DNA from 2 places in the Paenibacillus sp. JT22N7 genome. Region 1 is predicted to be linked to the other one. Evidence: riboswitches for the same ligand, from Rfam matches in the RefSeq annotation. Region 1 holds a riboswitch; the other holds the start of a gene.
The links. A riboswitch is a leader RNA that binds a small molecule or an ion and turns the genes downstream of it on or off. The one in region 1 is predicted to bind ZMP and ZTP.

Region 1 (7,261 bases):
CACAATAAAATAGCGCAAGGGCTGTTTATTTTTGAAATATAAGAAAGTGTATATTTTCCTTACTGTTCTTTTATTTCTCGGACTGAATAGCACTGCCAAAGGGCGGCGATGGCCGATTACGCTTGTCTATTAAAATTTAATAGTTTTGAGGTTTATAGAACGGGAATCGCGGACATACTTACGGATAGATACGTTCCGGAACGCAAGCAGAGGTACCGACGGGTGCCATCGAGAGGAGCTTGTGTATGTCCCGCAATTATTCCCGTATTTCTTATCGTAGATCCGTCGTTCTTATTATGGTGGTGCTTGCTGTACTTGTAATGAGCTGGGAGCTGCAAAAAGTAGATGCCGCTGTAGCTGGCAGTCATATTCCGGAGGAGTCGATCAGGCTCCGTATACTGGCTAATTCCGACGCTCCTGCCGATCAGGCAGTTAAACGTGTCGTTCGTGATGCTGTGGTCGAGGCAATGAACAGCTGGGTAACTGGACCGCAGACGATAGAAGAAGCTCGTACCACGATGCGCGAGCATATGGGCGAGATGGAGCTTCTGGTTGGCAAAGTATTGAGCAGCCGGGGTTTTGATTATGCGTTTCACATTGAGCTTGGCCAAGTTCCTTTCCCTACTAAAATGTACGGAAGTGAAGTATATCCTGCTGGCAACTACGAAGCGCTGCTCATTACGCTAGGGGAAGGCAAGGGGCAAAACTGGTGGTGCGTGCTGTTCCCGCCATTGTGCTTCATCGACGCAGCTTCCGGCGAAGCGGTAGCCGCCGATGGCGAGGTGGAAGCAGCAAATGCAGCAAGCAAGGCAGAATCGAAAGAAGCGAAAGCTTCTGTAGAAAAGGCATCTGCACAAAAAGAAAATGCTGGCGATGTTGTCCATGCCAAACAGGATTCTGCTCCTAGCAAAGCGGAAGGCGAAGCGCCGGAAGCAAAGTTTTTCCTTTGGGAAATGCTGCAAAAGCTGATTGCTTGGATGCAAAGCCTGTTTGCTTAGGGCGTGTATACAAGCCAGCTCGATACTCTTCATTTCAGAGCTTTAATCCCTGTACAAAGTTAGACTTGGCGGACACAGCAGCCGCTATTTTAATAGAATTACGGGTTAAGGCATAGGTTGCGGACTCAGGAGCAGCTAATGCGATGCCACTAGCCATTTTGACGACAAAATGAGGACGATAGCGGATTTCCTGTCCGCTTATGGCTTGAAATGGATTGAAAAGCCAAAATAGCGGAATCTCAGTCCTCAAAAAAGAAATGAGCGCCCCGCCCCGAGCTCTCAAGCACCCGAGCACCCGAGCTCTCAAGCACCCGAGCACCCGAGCTCTCAAGCACCCGAGCTCCCGAACTCCCGAACTCTCAAGCTCCCAAGCTATGAGGTCTTAGCAACAAGAGTCACAGAGCTACAGGGGGGCTCAGTAGCAATCGCATGCTTCGGTTCTCAGGTCCACGGTTCACAGGCTTCGAATCGCCAGATGGGATTGGCCACGATTAAGCTCTGAACAAGGAGTGGCAGAGCTGCTCAGATTTACATACACACCCTAGCATCCAACAGCTAATAGCCAGATTTGGGCCAGTGAGCATCCGCGGGCTGCGGTTATGCTGCTGGCTCCGTTTTTATCCAAGCGTATGGTATACTTACGGGAGTATACAGACTAGAAGGATGACTATAACAGAGCAAGGATTGAAGGATAGAGATGACTACGACGAAGGTATGGCGCATGACGGATGAATATGCGGAGGCGTCTATCGCGGAAGCAGCAGAACTGCTTCGCGGTGGAGAGCTTGTAGCTTTCCCGACGGAGACGGTATACGGGCTTGGTGCCGATGCTCGCAGCTCGGAGGCGGTGGCGCAGATTTTTCAGGCCAAAGGCCGCCCCTCCGATAATCCGCTTATTGTTCACATCGCAACGATTTCGCAGCTTGATGAGCTGGTGCTGCCTTACTCGGCACTTGCGAAGCAATTGATGGAGCAGCTGTGGCCAGGACCGCTTACGCTTGTGCTTCCCGTTCAGCCGGGAGCGGTGTCGCCGCTTGTAACGGCTGGCTTATCCACTGTTGGCGTTCGGATGCCTTCCCATCCGGTGGCGCTGCGCCTCCTTGCAGCTGCGGGCTGTCCGGTTGCCGCGCCAAGCGCTAATCGTTCGGGCAGGCCAAGCCCTACGCTCGCCGAGCATGTGGCTGAAGACCTCAGCGGCCGGATCAGCGGCATTGTCGACGGCGGCGCTACAGGCATCGGCCTTGAATCGACCGTCATTGAACTGACGGGCGAACAGGCGCTTCGCATTTTGCGCCCAGGCGGCGTAACGGTGGAGCAGCTGTGCAAAGCGGCGCCGCAAGCGGAAATTGACGCACCTGCGGAAGCTGAGTCGGCCGTGGAGGAGCTATCTGCGCCACGTTCGCCAGGCATGAAATATACGCATTATGCACCGAAGGGCGAGCTAAGCGTCGTACAAGGAAGCTCAGCCGCCAAGCGTGTTGCTTATATGCAGGAGCAGGTGTCGCAAGCTGTGAACGCCGGACTGAAAGCAGGCGTTCTTGTATTCGATGAGCAGGCCGCTGTTATGGAGGACGGCTCCGCTCTCGTGCTGACCTACGGGAGCGGGCAGCAGCTGGAGCAGGCTGCGCACCGCCTGTATGCAGCATTGCGGCAGTTTGATGCTGCTGGCGTTCAGCGAATTTGGGCAGAAGGCTGCGAGCCAGATGGTATCGGAGCCGCACTTATGAATCGGCTGCTCAAGGCAGCCGGTCATCGCACCCATCAGGTATAAGACAAGACCAGCTTAAGCCGGCGAACTATTTTTTCACTAGTAAAATTAAGCTCGTGCCGGTTATACCGGTCGTGCCTGTCATGCGATTTTTTGACTCAAGTTTTGCGGTTTGCCTGGCGCTTTACAAGGGTAAGAATATCTCCAAGACCGATTAAACAAGCTATAGTATGTTTGTCCCCATTGCCGCATATGTTGGGTTAAGAGTGTTTGCGGACGTGGGGGGAGATCATTTTGTGGAGTAGCCATATGCTTGGAGGGCAATTTATTACACTGCTGCTTATGGCGGTTGCACTTGGCATGGATGCTTTTTCGCTAGGAATTGGAATTGGGCTGCGCGGTATTCGCTGGCTCCATATAATAAGATTAAGTGTTATTATCGGTATTTTTCATATTATTATGCCGCTCGGGGGCATGTACGCTGGGAGCTTCGTCAGCGGCTTGCTTGGTCATGTAGCGACTGCGTCTGCTGGCGTACTGCTGGTGCTGCTCGGCGGGCATATGATTTATAGCTCCTTGCGGGGAGAAGATGTGCAAGCCTTTGATTACCGCACCATTTGGGGAACGCTGCTGTTCGCGCTGGGCGTCAGCGCTGATTCTTTTTCCGTTGGCGTTACGCTCGGCATGTTCGCAGCTGATTTGATGCTGACGGTGCTGCTGTTCGGTTTTTTTGGCAGCTTAATGTCGATTATGGGATTGCTGCTTGGAAGAAGAGTCAGCCATAGGCTAGGCGGCTATGGCGAAGCATGCGGCGGCGCGGTGCTGCTGGTGTTCGGTATAATGTTTATTTTCTGAAAATATAAGAATTTATAAGTTTACATGTATAAATAGGCTTATATTTCATCGCGAAACGGAAGCTTTGCCATCAAAGGATGGCATCAGCCGTTTACGCTTGATACACATAGAAAGGGGCATGCGGCGTGAAGCACATTTTGTTCATTTGTACGGGAAATACTTGTCGTTCTCCGATGGCGGAGGCGATGCTCAAAAATATGGCGGGCCAGCAGGGTGTAGCAGTAGAAGTGCGTTCGGCAGGCATCTCGACCATTGACGGTTTGGCCGTTTCCGGCCATGCGACAGAGGTGCTGCGCGGTTATGGCATTGAACATCAGAGCTCTTCGTGCGCGCTGACAGCAGAAGCGGTAAAATGGGCTGACCTCGTACTGACGATGACCGCCAGCCACAAAAGAGGACTGCTCCAATGGTTCCCAGAAGCCGTTGATAAAGCGCACACGCTCAAAGAGTATGTCAATCAAGATACGGGCGTACTGGCAGACATTAAGGAACTGGAGCGGCTGTATACGGAGCTGCACATGAAGCAGACGCTGGGACAGCAGCTGACGGATGGCGAACGCAATCGTCTGCTGGAGTTGGAGCGCCGTATACCAAGCTTTGATATTATAGACCCGTTTGGCGGAACACTCGGTAATTACAAAAGCTGCGCCGAGGAAATTCGTAGCTGCTTGCAGCAGCTGCTCTTGCGGTTAAAGCAGGAATAAGCGAATGGTTGTGGCAGCGCAAATGTAAAAGCGCGAATTTAGGCGCGGAACCGATTGATTTTTCACAAAAATTCGGCTATGATGAGTACAGATATACGGTTTCCGATGTGACTGGCGACGGAAGTGGGTAACCACGGTGGAGCATCGGAACATACGGCCGGTCGCCTGGGCAAAGAGCAGCATGCTGAAGAGCATGTCATGCTCTTTTTTCGTCTTTTAGGACAAATTTAGGTATAATAAAAGCGCCGAATTGCGGAAGCGGAGTTCATGTGCCGAGCGCCGCAAGTATCATTGCAAGTGCAGCATCGTCATACTTTGGAGGAGGTTTATACGTGAAAATTGCCATTGGCGCCGATCATGCCGGCTACCGGCTGAAGGACGAAATTGTACCATTTCTGCTATCGCTTGGTCACGAAATTGAAGATTTCGGTTGCGACTGCAATCAATCGGTCGATTACCCGGATTATGCACTGCCTGTAGCAGAAAAGGTGGCAAACGGGGAAGTGGATCGCGGTATTCTCATTTGTGGAACAGGCATTGGCATGTCGATTGCCGCTAATAAGGTTAAAGGCATCCGCTGCGCGCTGGTGCACGATTTATTTTCCGCCAAAGCGACGCGCGAGCATAATGATACGAATGTGATTGCACTGGGCGAGCGGGTCATTGGACCGGGGGTTGCACAGGAAATTCTTCGTATTTGGCTGGACACGCCATTCTCCGGCGGCGAGCGTCATGCGGGACGCATTCATAAAGTAGGCCAAATCGAGCAAAAATATAACGCTTAAGCTAAATCAACAAGTAAGAAGGCTTTGTTCCATGCTTGCATGGATACGGTTAGTTAGACAAGGAGGCCGCCTGCTATGGAAGCAAACGAGGAAACGATAGCGATAGCAAGCGCAGTAGAGACGGTCGTTCGCGAGCTTGCGGCAGCGGGCAGCCTGCGGGCTGGACAGCTTCTCGTCATCGGCACGAGTACGAGCGAGGTGCTGGGCCATCGCATCGGGACGTCAGGCACGCTGGAAGCTGCTGCGGAAATTTTCGCTGGAGTGGAGGCTGTGCGCCGCGATATTGGTTTTTATCCGGTGTATCAATGCTGCGAGCATTTGAACCGCGCGCTCGTTATCGAGCGTGCAGCGGCTGAACGTTACGGACTAGAGCAGGTTGCGGCGATTCCCGTTCCGAAGGCGGGCGGCTCTATGGCGGCTTATGCGTATCGGCATATCAGCGATGCCTGTCTCGTTGAGACGGTAGCCGCGCATGCTGGAATAGATATCGGCGATACTTTCATCGGTATGCATTTGCGCAGAGTGGCGGTTCCGGTGCGGCCTTCGATTCGCAGCATTGGCGAGGCGCATGTCACGATGGCGGTTACGCGGCCAAAGCTTATTGGCGGTGTACGAGCGGTGTATGAGCTGGACGGTGTGGCAGACAGCCGTGATGCTGTTGTCTTGTCTCCGAAGCAATCAGCTGGGACATGCGATTAATCGCAAGCATTCTATAAAGATTTTATTATTGGCGGATGGAGCATGTAACCCGTAGAACAAATATCTGACGAGTCTATCATGCTTAATCCTTATCTATATAACAAGCACACACAACTAAGGAGGCATTTATAATGGAAAATCTACGTAAACAAGATCCGGAAGTTTTGAAAGCAATGGGACTGGAATTGCAGCGTCAACGCGATAACATCGAGCTAATCGCATCGGAAAATATCGTAAGCGAAGCTGTGCTTGAAGCATTGGGTTCTGCTTTGACGAACAAATATGCAGAAGGCTACCCAGGCAAGCGTTTCTACGGCGGCTGTGAGCATGTCGACATCGTGGAAGATATCGCACGCGATCGTGCAAAAGAACTGTTTGGCGCAGACCATGCCAACGTACAACCGCATTCCGGCGCACAAGCGAACATGGCTGTTTATTTGGCGGCGCTTAAGCCTGGCGACACGGTACTGGGCATGAATTTGGCTCATGGCGGCCACTTGACGCACGGCAGCCCGGTTAACGCTTCCGGCTTGCTTTACAATTTTGTAGCTTACGGCGTAAATGAAGATTCCTTCACGATTGATTATGAAGAAGTTCGCAAAGCGGCCTTCAAGCACCGCCCTCGCATGATCGTAGCTGGTGCATCTGCGTACCCGCGCATTATTGATTTCGAAAAAATGGCTAAAATCGCCAACGATGTAGGCGCCCTATTTTTCGTAGATATGGCTCATATTGCAGGTCTTGTAGCTGCTGGTCTTCACCCGAGCCCAGTGCCTCATGCGCATTTCGTTACAACGACAACGCACAAAACGCTTCGCGGTCCTCGCGGCGGCTTGATCCTTTGCCGTAAAGAGTGGGCAGCTGCGATCGACAAAGCGGTATTCCCAGGCACACAAGGCGGTCCTTTGATGCACGTTATTGCTGCTAAAGCAGTGGCACTGGGCGAAGCTTTGCAGCCATCGTTCAAGACGTATGCGCAAAATGTTGTGAAAAATGCGGCGGTTCTTTCCGATACACTCGTTGCAGCAGGCATTAACATCGTATCCGGCGGCACAGACAACCACCTGATGCTGATCGACACGCGTTCCCTGAACATCACAGGCAAAGAGGCGGAGCACGTACTGGATTCAATCGGTATTACAGCTAACAAAAACGCGATTCCTTTCGATCCAACTAGCCCGTTCATTACTAGCGGTATCCGTCTTGGAACACCTGCAGCGACATCGCGCGGCATGGATGAGAAAGCGATGAAAGTGATCGGCGAAGTGATCGCTGTAACGCTGAAAAATCCAAAGGATGAGGCGACGCTTGAAAAATCCCGTCAAATCGTTCGCGATCTGACTGCGCAATATCCGCTTTATCCAGAATTGAAATACTAATTTTTAACTTTTGAAAAATGCCGCATGGGGCCTCGGCCTCTATGCGGTATTTTTGCGTGTAAACAAGCGTTTGAGGGCTGTCGTCACGTTATTAAAAGGAATTTTTATTCATTTATGGTAGATATAATATGCA
Region 2 (7,261 bases), on a different contig from region 1:
TAGCGTCCATTTTCGGCAAAAATCCTTGTAAAAAGGCCAACATATCCCGGTCATTCAGCCAACTATTTAAGGGGGAGCATATGATGAAAAAACCTGTGCAATGGTATAAAGGCGATCATTTTTTTGGCAATCAGCTTCCGATTTTCGTCAATCGCTACCAGGAGGATTTCAAGGTTCCCCTCCATGCGCATGATTTTATAGAGTTCAACTTTGTTGCCGAAGGGAGAGGCTTTCATCATATTGGAGATGATATTGTAGCCGTGAGCAAAGGGCTGTTTTTCACAATACCAGTCGGCATTCCACATGTGTTCAGGCCTACCTCTACGGATCCCTCCCAGCATCCGCTCATCGTATATAATTGCTTATTTGCACCTCAGCTGCTGCTTTCAATGTCCGCCTTGTTTACCGATCCGCTGCTGGAGCAATATTTAGCTGAGCTGCAAAATGGTCAAGCCACCTATCATTCGATTCAGGATCACGATGGTTCAATTGAAAAACTGCTCGTGGCGATGTATCAGGAGTTTTCTTTCTTGGCAGCAGGAGCGGACACTTATCTATACACGCTATTCCTGCAACTGGTCATAACCATTCACCGACTGCGAAGCGACAACCGCCCGTTGAAAATAAAAGATGTGTCGCACTTCAACCTGCTCATTCAGTTTATGGAGCAGCACGTTCATGAAGAGCTGACACTCGCGAAGCTGGCCACAAGATCCGGCTGGAGCATTCGGCATTTACAGCGTCTATTTCTCCAGCACACCGGACAAACGTTTGGCAACTATTTGAACCAACTGCGCATACAAAAAAGCTGTGAGCATTTACGCTTAACACAGCTTAAAATTAGTACGATTGCCGAAATGGTCGGCTATAGCCACATTGATTCGTTTAATGCGCTTTTCAAGAAAAGAGTCGGCCAGACGCCTGGCCAATATCGCAAGCAGTTTAGATGAAACTGACAGCTTAAAGCAGGCTTTTAATAATTTGCATCGGATTTCCCGTATCACCATACGTGTCACTCATCATCGTATTGACGGTTTCTTCAGAGGGTACAACGCCAATATACGGCTATGGTATCGGCAGTTTATTGTCCCCTCTCTTGCTTCATTCCTTCGAAAGCGCCCGTTATTAATTGCTTAATCACGCTTTCCTCCAGCCCATCTCCTGTAACTAACAAGCGATAAAAAATCGGCCCATAAAGCAAATCAATACTCAATTCAATATCTAGCTCCCGTTTCAGTTCCCCCCGCTCTACCCCTCGCATGAGCAGCTGCCTTGCTTCCAATCGGCGAGGACGGACATACTCCTCCCGCAATGCAGCAGCAAGCTTCGCATCAAATTGCCCCTCTCCGATAATTTCCGTAATCACCTCTCCTTCACGGCTCGTTAAAAATCGGGATAAATTAGTCGCATGAAGCAAAATATCTTCATATACAGCGCCCGTATCCGGTATTGGCAGCCTTGCAGTGATGGCATACATAAAACCAGCCATTACAACGGCTCCTTTATTAGGCCACCATTTGTAGATCGTCGCTTTGCTCACCTGTGCCTGCTCGGCAATTTTCTCAACGGTAACGCCGCCAAATCCGATTTCAAGCAGCAAGTTGTAGGAGGCCGTTAAAATAGCACGCTCCGCTTCAACGTTGCGAGGTCGCCCTCTTTTTATATTCAATGGTCATAGCTCCTTTTGTGGACTTTCTTTACATTATATAAAATTTTGGGCGCGTTGAAAAAAAACATTTTAAATACTGTACGTTTAGTATATAATATAGCCATAATTAAAAAAAGGATTCGCACCACCCATTTGAGCAGAAAGAAGGCATGATGTTATGAACAACTTACAGTCCAAGGAGAAATCCATTCCGAACTGGCTTATGTTTCTTTTAGCCGCTGCTTGCGGTCTTATTGTAGCTAATCTTTATTATGCCCAGACGTTAATCGGGCCGATCAGTTCCTCCATCGGAATACCCTTAGGAGCAGCAGGACTAATTGTAACGCTAACTCAAGTAGGCTATGTGGTCGGTTTATTATTTATCGTCCCACTCAGTGATTTGATCGAAAACCGCCGATTGGTTACCGCCTCACTAGTTGTCGTCATTATCGCGCTAATCGGAACGATATTCGCCCCTAATACAGCCACCTTCCTCATCTCCGCTTTATTTATAGGAATAGGCTCGGTTGCTGCGCAAATTCTTGTCCCCTATGCCACTTTCCTTGCAGCGGATGAACAGCGCGGTCGTGTTGTAGGCAATGTAATGAGCGGTCTGCTGCTAGGCATTATGTTTGCTCGGCCATTAGCCAGCCTCATAACGGAATATTGGGGATGGCGGGCGGTATTTATTTTATCTGCTATCGTGATCATATTGCTCGCAATTGTTCTATCCCGTGCGCTTCCACAGCGGAAACCAACACCGTCCCTCCAATATGGGGCATTGATCCGTTCTTTAGGCTCGCTTTTGAAAGCAACGCCTATTTTGCGCCGCCGCGCCTTTTATCAAGCTTGTTTATTTGGCTCCTTTAGTTTGTTTTGGACCGTCATTCCACTGCGTTTAACCGAATATTTTCATTTGACGCAGCAAGGCATCGCTTTATTCGCTCTCGCTGGTGTAGCAGGAGCCGTAGCGGCGCCTATTGCCGGCAGATTGGCTGATCGTGGTTTGACTAAATTGCTGAGCGGCATCGCGATTGCCGTTTCTGCCCTTGCTTTTTTGACAGCCTATCTCGTCCGAGGGGATTCTTTCGCCGCTTTGACGTTACTGCTGGTTGCTGCTATCGTTTTGGATATGGGGGTGTCAGGAAATCTTGTGTTGGGCCAGCGCGTTATCTATTCGCTAGGCAGTGAGATGCGCGGACGCCTTAATGGCCTATTCATGGCTATTTTCTTCATCGGCGGAGCCGTGGGGTCTTTTTTGGGAGGATGGGCCTATGCTTATGGGGGATGGGCTTTAGCTTCCCTGATCGGTATCGCTCTGCCGGTACTTGCCTTTCTATATTACTTAACCGAGGCAAAGCAGCCATCAGGGAATGCATAAAACCTTCGTGCTTGGTAAAAAGAAATTTCTTACAGCGGAATTAAAAAATAAGGGGAAGCGCTGCTTGAACCAGTCTTGTATTGGCAAGTCCAGCGCTTCCTTTTTGTGGACCTATAACAACTCACCCTCCGGTGGATGCTATAGCAGTTCCCCTTCATAGGCGGTTACAGCTTTTTCTCATATAAATTTGCGCTCCAGCCCTCTGCATCGTATCTGCCGCATAAGCTCAAGCCTTGGCTAACATAAAAAGCGTTAAGCGACGGATTTTCCGCCATGCAATCAAGGCGCATCCAGGTTTTTCCACGCCCGCGAATATATGCTTCCGACCACGCAAGCACTTGACCGCCAAGACCTTGCCCTTTGAAACTGCGAGATACAGCCAGCCGATGCACATAACCGGCATCCGTATGAAAATGCTCTCCCCAGATCGGCTCGTAGCCCCACTCGACCGAAAAACAGCCCGCAAGCTCGCCCCGCAAGTAAGCGACGAACACTTCTTTTTCCCTAATGAATTTCTCTAAATATTCCATTGTAAAAGAATCCTCGCTCCACTGGCGCAAGCCTTTCGCCTCATATATCCAGCGGGCTGCTTCCTTGTATAAACGAAGCATCGCTTCCAGATCATCAGATGCGGCGCGTTTAATTTCAAGCTCGGCTTTCGATGCAGACACTGCCAAGTGGAGGCTGTTTTGTACTTTCTCTTCATGCCAATCATATTCAATAGTAGCTGCTGTTTGCTCAGCCCGCTCCTGACCGTGCAGCCTTGCCACGACATAAAGTGCAGCATCCATGCCAGCCGTCACTCCTGCGGACATGACGATTTTTCCGTTATCCACATAGCGCACGTTCTCAACAATCGTCACACTGGAAGGCGCAAGCTCACGCAGCAGATCAAGTGCCCGGCGATTCGTTGTAATCTGGAGTCCATCCAGCAAATTCGCTTTGGCCAGCAGCAGCGCACCTGTACATACAGATAAAATAAGTTCAGCATGCTGTGCCGTTTGGCGAATCCAGCTCGTAAGCTTCTCATTATGAATCTCCGTACGCGATCCCATGCCACCAGGAACGATTAATATATCAGGCATAGGACAATCGTCGAAGCTATGCGCTGGTGTAATCGCAATTCCGCTAAGCGTATGCAAAGCTTCCTTCGTCTCTCCAACCGTGTATACGTTAAAATCCCTATCCTTGCCGCTCGAGATGGCGAATATATCAAACGGACCAGCAAAATCAAGTGTATCCACTCTCTCATAAACTAACACCGCTACATTTCTCGTCTGCTTCAATTCGACCTCTCCTTAAAATAGAAAAGTATTTGGTCATTTGACCAAATACTTTGCCCAGGCGAACGGCTGCTATGACATATGCGCTCCACCGCAGTGCTCTGCGTTTTCGCCAGTTACGCATACCAAATAATTAATGCTAGTATAGCGGAAAGCCGTTATTTGTCAACAACTAATTCCGACTTTTTAAATCGGCATTGCATTACCTTCATGATCGACGAACATAAAGCGACCGTCCGGCGTGCGGCGCTGCTCCAATAGCTCAATAATGCCGCGCGCGCTGTGGCTCGCATCCAGCGGCGCTTCTCCACCGCCCATATCCGTCCGCATCCAGCCAGGATGAATACTGAGCACCTGAATGCCCCGCTTTTGCAAATATACATGAAGCTGCTGCGTGAACATATTGAGCGCTGTTTTGGATATCGCATAAGGATAATCGCCTGGATAAGCATGCGTGATGCTGCCCGCTTCAGAAGAAATATTAAAAATGGCAGCGTCCTTCTCCGTTAATAAAGGCAGCAAATGCTTCACGACACGCATAGGCCCATATACATTAATATCCATCGTCAGCGCAACTTCCTTAAAATCCAGCTGTTCGATGTGTGTATTTCGAGAATTGAGAATCGCTGCATTATTAATGATTGCTCCAAGGCTCACGTTCTGCTCCTTCAATTGTGAAGCGAGCGCTGCAATGCCTTCCTCATTCGTGACATCCAGCTCCACAATCGACAGCCGCTCACCATACTTCTCAGTAAGTGCCGATAGCTTTTCATTAGTCTCATTAGGTGATCGAACTCCCGCCACAACCGCATGTCCGCGCTCCAGCGCCTCACTCGTCAACTCGTAGCCAAGTCCTCGCCCTGCACCTGTAATTAAAATGTTCATGCTCCCAGCTCCCTCTATTTAATTTCTTTCCCGAAGGAAGCTTCCGCTTCCTTAAGCGACTGCTCCAATCTGCTACGCAGCTGCACCATCCACTCCGACTCATTGTCCCACGTTTCCGCTATCGCCCTCCTTACACGAGCGTAGCTGTACACGCTGTTAAAGCCTTGGCAGCCAGGCAACATCTCCTCATCGGAATCATAATGTATGAGACCAAAATGCTTATCAGAAACCGACCACGTCTGAAAATAGCTCCTTAGCTGCTGCACTTCAAAAAGCATTGCTGCTTTAACCAGCTCAGTCTCTTGCTTTAATGCAATCGCTTCCAGAACAATGAAGCCATTGTCCTTCAAATAGGCGCTAAATGCAAGCTCCGCTCACATATTTCCCTTATTTTTCTGACGAAAGAAAATATACGGGGATCACGATTTAAGCTTGACACGTTTCGTTTACACTTGTAAACTTTAAATATCGTTTACAAGTGTAAACGAATAAAATCAAGAAGGGTGAATACGATGCACGAGTCCCCACACATTACCGAGGCCGAAAGCGAAGTGATGAAGCTACTCTGGCAAAAGGAGCCTTTGTCCGCCAGTGAGATTATTTTCAAACTAACCCAACAAATGCATTGGTCGGATCAGACGATTAAGACCTTCCTGAATAGGCTTCACAAGAAAAAAGCGATTCGATTCGAAAAGTCCGGCCGGAACTACCTCTACTATCCGCTGGTTTCGCATGATGAATACTTAAAGGCCGAGAATCGTTCATTTCTGAATAGAGTTTATAAAGGAGCAGTAGGGATAATGTGCGCGAAATTTCTCGAAGAAGAGACACTATCGGATAAAGATATTGAGGAACTTCAACAAATTTTGGAGAACAAGAAGAAGCTATGAAGTATCTGGAAACGGTCTTTTCTCTTCTGTTCACTGCGTCAGCCGCATCGACGGTAATTCTATTAATATTACTCTTGATTCGGAAGCTGTTCCAAAAGCACCTTAAACCTAGAGTTATCCATATATTGTGGTTTCTTGTGTTAATTAAGCTGCTGGTTCCCATTGCTCCACAGAGTCAGTTAAGCTTGTTTAATGTGCTGCCGCAAACGTTCCCGCTGGAATGGAATTCAGATCAGAAGAGTAAGCAGCTCACTCCCTTTACTAAGATCGGTTCCAACTTGGAAATTCAATCCAATTATATGGATATAAAAAAGCAGCCTCCCGAGTTCATCACGAACCAAGCAGACGAAACAGGAACTTCAGTCGCCACACGTTCTTCTCAAGACCATATTCCAGAAAGCACAGATGGAATGACCTGGCTATCGATTGGCTCGCTGGTATGGCTTATAGGGCTTCTATGCTTGGGTGGATATTATCTGTTTAGCGCGCTGATTTTCAGAAAAACAGTCGGAAACTCAGTGAAAATTGAGGATGCTGAAGTACTCATGGCTCTTGAGGCATGCAAACAGAAGCTGAACATTAAAAAAAGAGTATACGTCTATGAAACTAGCCATCTTCGCAGCCCTTGTCTTTATGGTTTATGGAAGCCGCGGATTTATTTGCCCGAGGATATCAGCACGATCGCCGATTCAAACCAGCTAACGCATATCCTGATGCATGAACTCATTCACTACAAACGCAAGGACTTATGGTTCAACTCCCTGTGGGCTCTTTCCGTAGGGATGCATTGGTACAACCCTTTGGTGTGGCTTTCCGTAAGAAAGATGAAAGCCGATCAGGAGGTGGCCTGCGACGCTCGTGTTCTTGAAGCGCTGGGCGAGCGTGAAGCTTTGTCCTATGGCAGAACCTTACTTATGCTGTCGCGTTTATTTGCCCATCCCCCCTCTTCTCAGGTCAACCTATCGTATTTTGGGGACAACAAAAATGAAGCAAAACGGAGAATGATAATGATTACCAAGTTTAAAAAAGGTTCGTACAAGCTCTCGGCCGCCGCTATTCTCTTGGTTATTGTCTTGAGTGCCATCTTGCTCACCAATGCGTCGGATTCAGAGAATGGTACCGAGCTCGATATGGTTGCCCAAGCAGCAAACCCTAGTTTGGATCTATATCCTAT

Region 2: it holds a riboswitch for ZMP and ZTP, as region 1 does, so the genes downstream of both, AC50Y5_RS11320 (GNAT family N-acetyltransferase) here and rpiB (ribose 5-phosphate isomerase B) in region 1, are expected to answer to the same signal.

Annotation. Positions count from the first base shown of each region.
Region 1 covers NZ_JBXENY010000004.1:189,594-196,854, reverse strand. The annotation lists gene spoIIR (stage II sporulation protein R) at 246-998, shown strand; gene AC50Y5_RS12410 (L-threonylcarbamoyladenylate synthase) at 1,696-2,769, shown strand; gene AC50Y5_RS12405 (manganese efflux pump MntP) at 3,016-3,561, shown strand; gene AC50Y5_RS12400 (low molecular weight protein arginine phosphatase) at 3,687-4,265, shown strand; ZMP/ZTP riboswitch at 4,363-4,443, shown strand; gene rpiB (ribose 5-phosphate isomerase B) at 4,598-5,050, shown strand; gene AC50Y5_RS12390 (TIGR01440 family protein) at 5,126-5,749, shown strand; gene glyA (serine hydroxymethyltransferase) at 5,881-7,128, shown strand.
Region 2 covers NZ_JBXENY010000003.1:659,016-666,276, forward strand. The annotation lists gene AC50Y5_RS11305 (helix-turn-helix domain-containing protein) at 81-950, shown strand; gene AC50Y5_RS11310 (TetR/AcrR family transcriptional regulator) at 1,082-1,669, opposite strand; gene AC50Y5_RS11315 (MFS transporter) at 1,827-3,029, shown strand; gene AC50Y5_RS11320 (GNAT family N-acetyltransferase) at 3,194-4,315, opposite strand; ZMP/ZTP riboswitch at 4,361-4,442, opposite strand; gene AC50Y5_RS11325 (SDR family oxidoreductase) at 4,499-5,197, opposite strand; gene AC50Y5_RS11330 (hypothetical protein) at 5,212-5,547, opposite strand; gene AC50Y5_RS11335 (BlaI/MecI/CopY family transcriptional regulator) at 5,710-6,087, shown strand; gene AC50Y5_RS11340 (M56 family metallopeptidase) at 6,084-7,261, shown strand, end outside.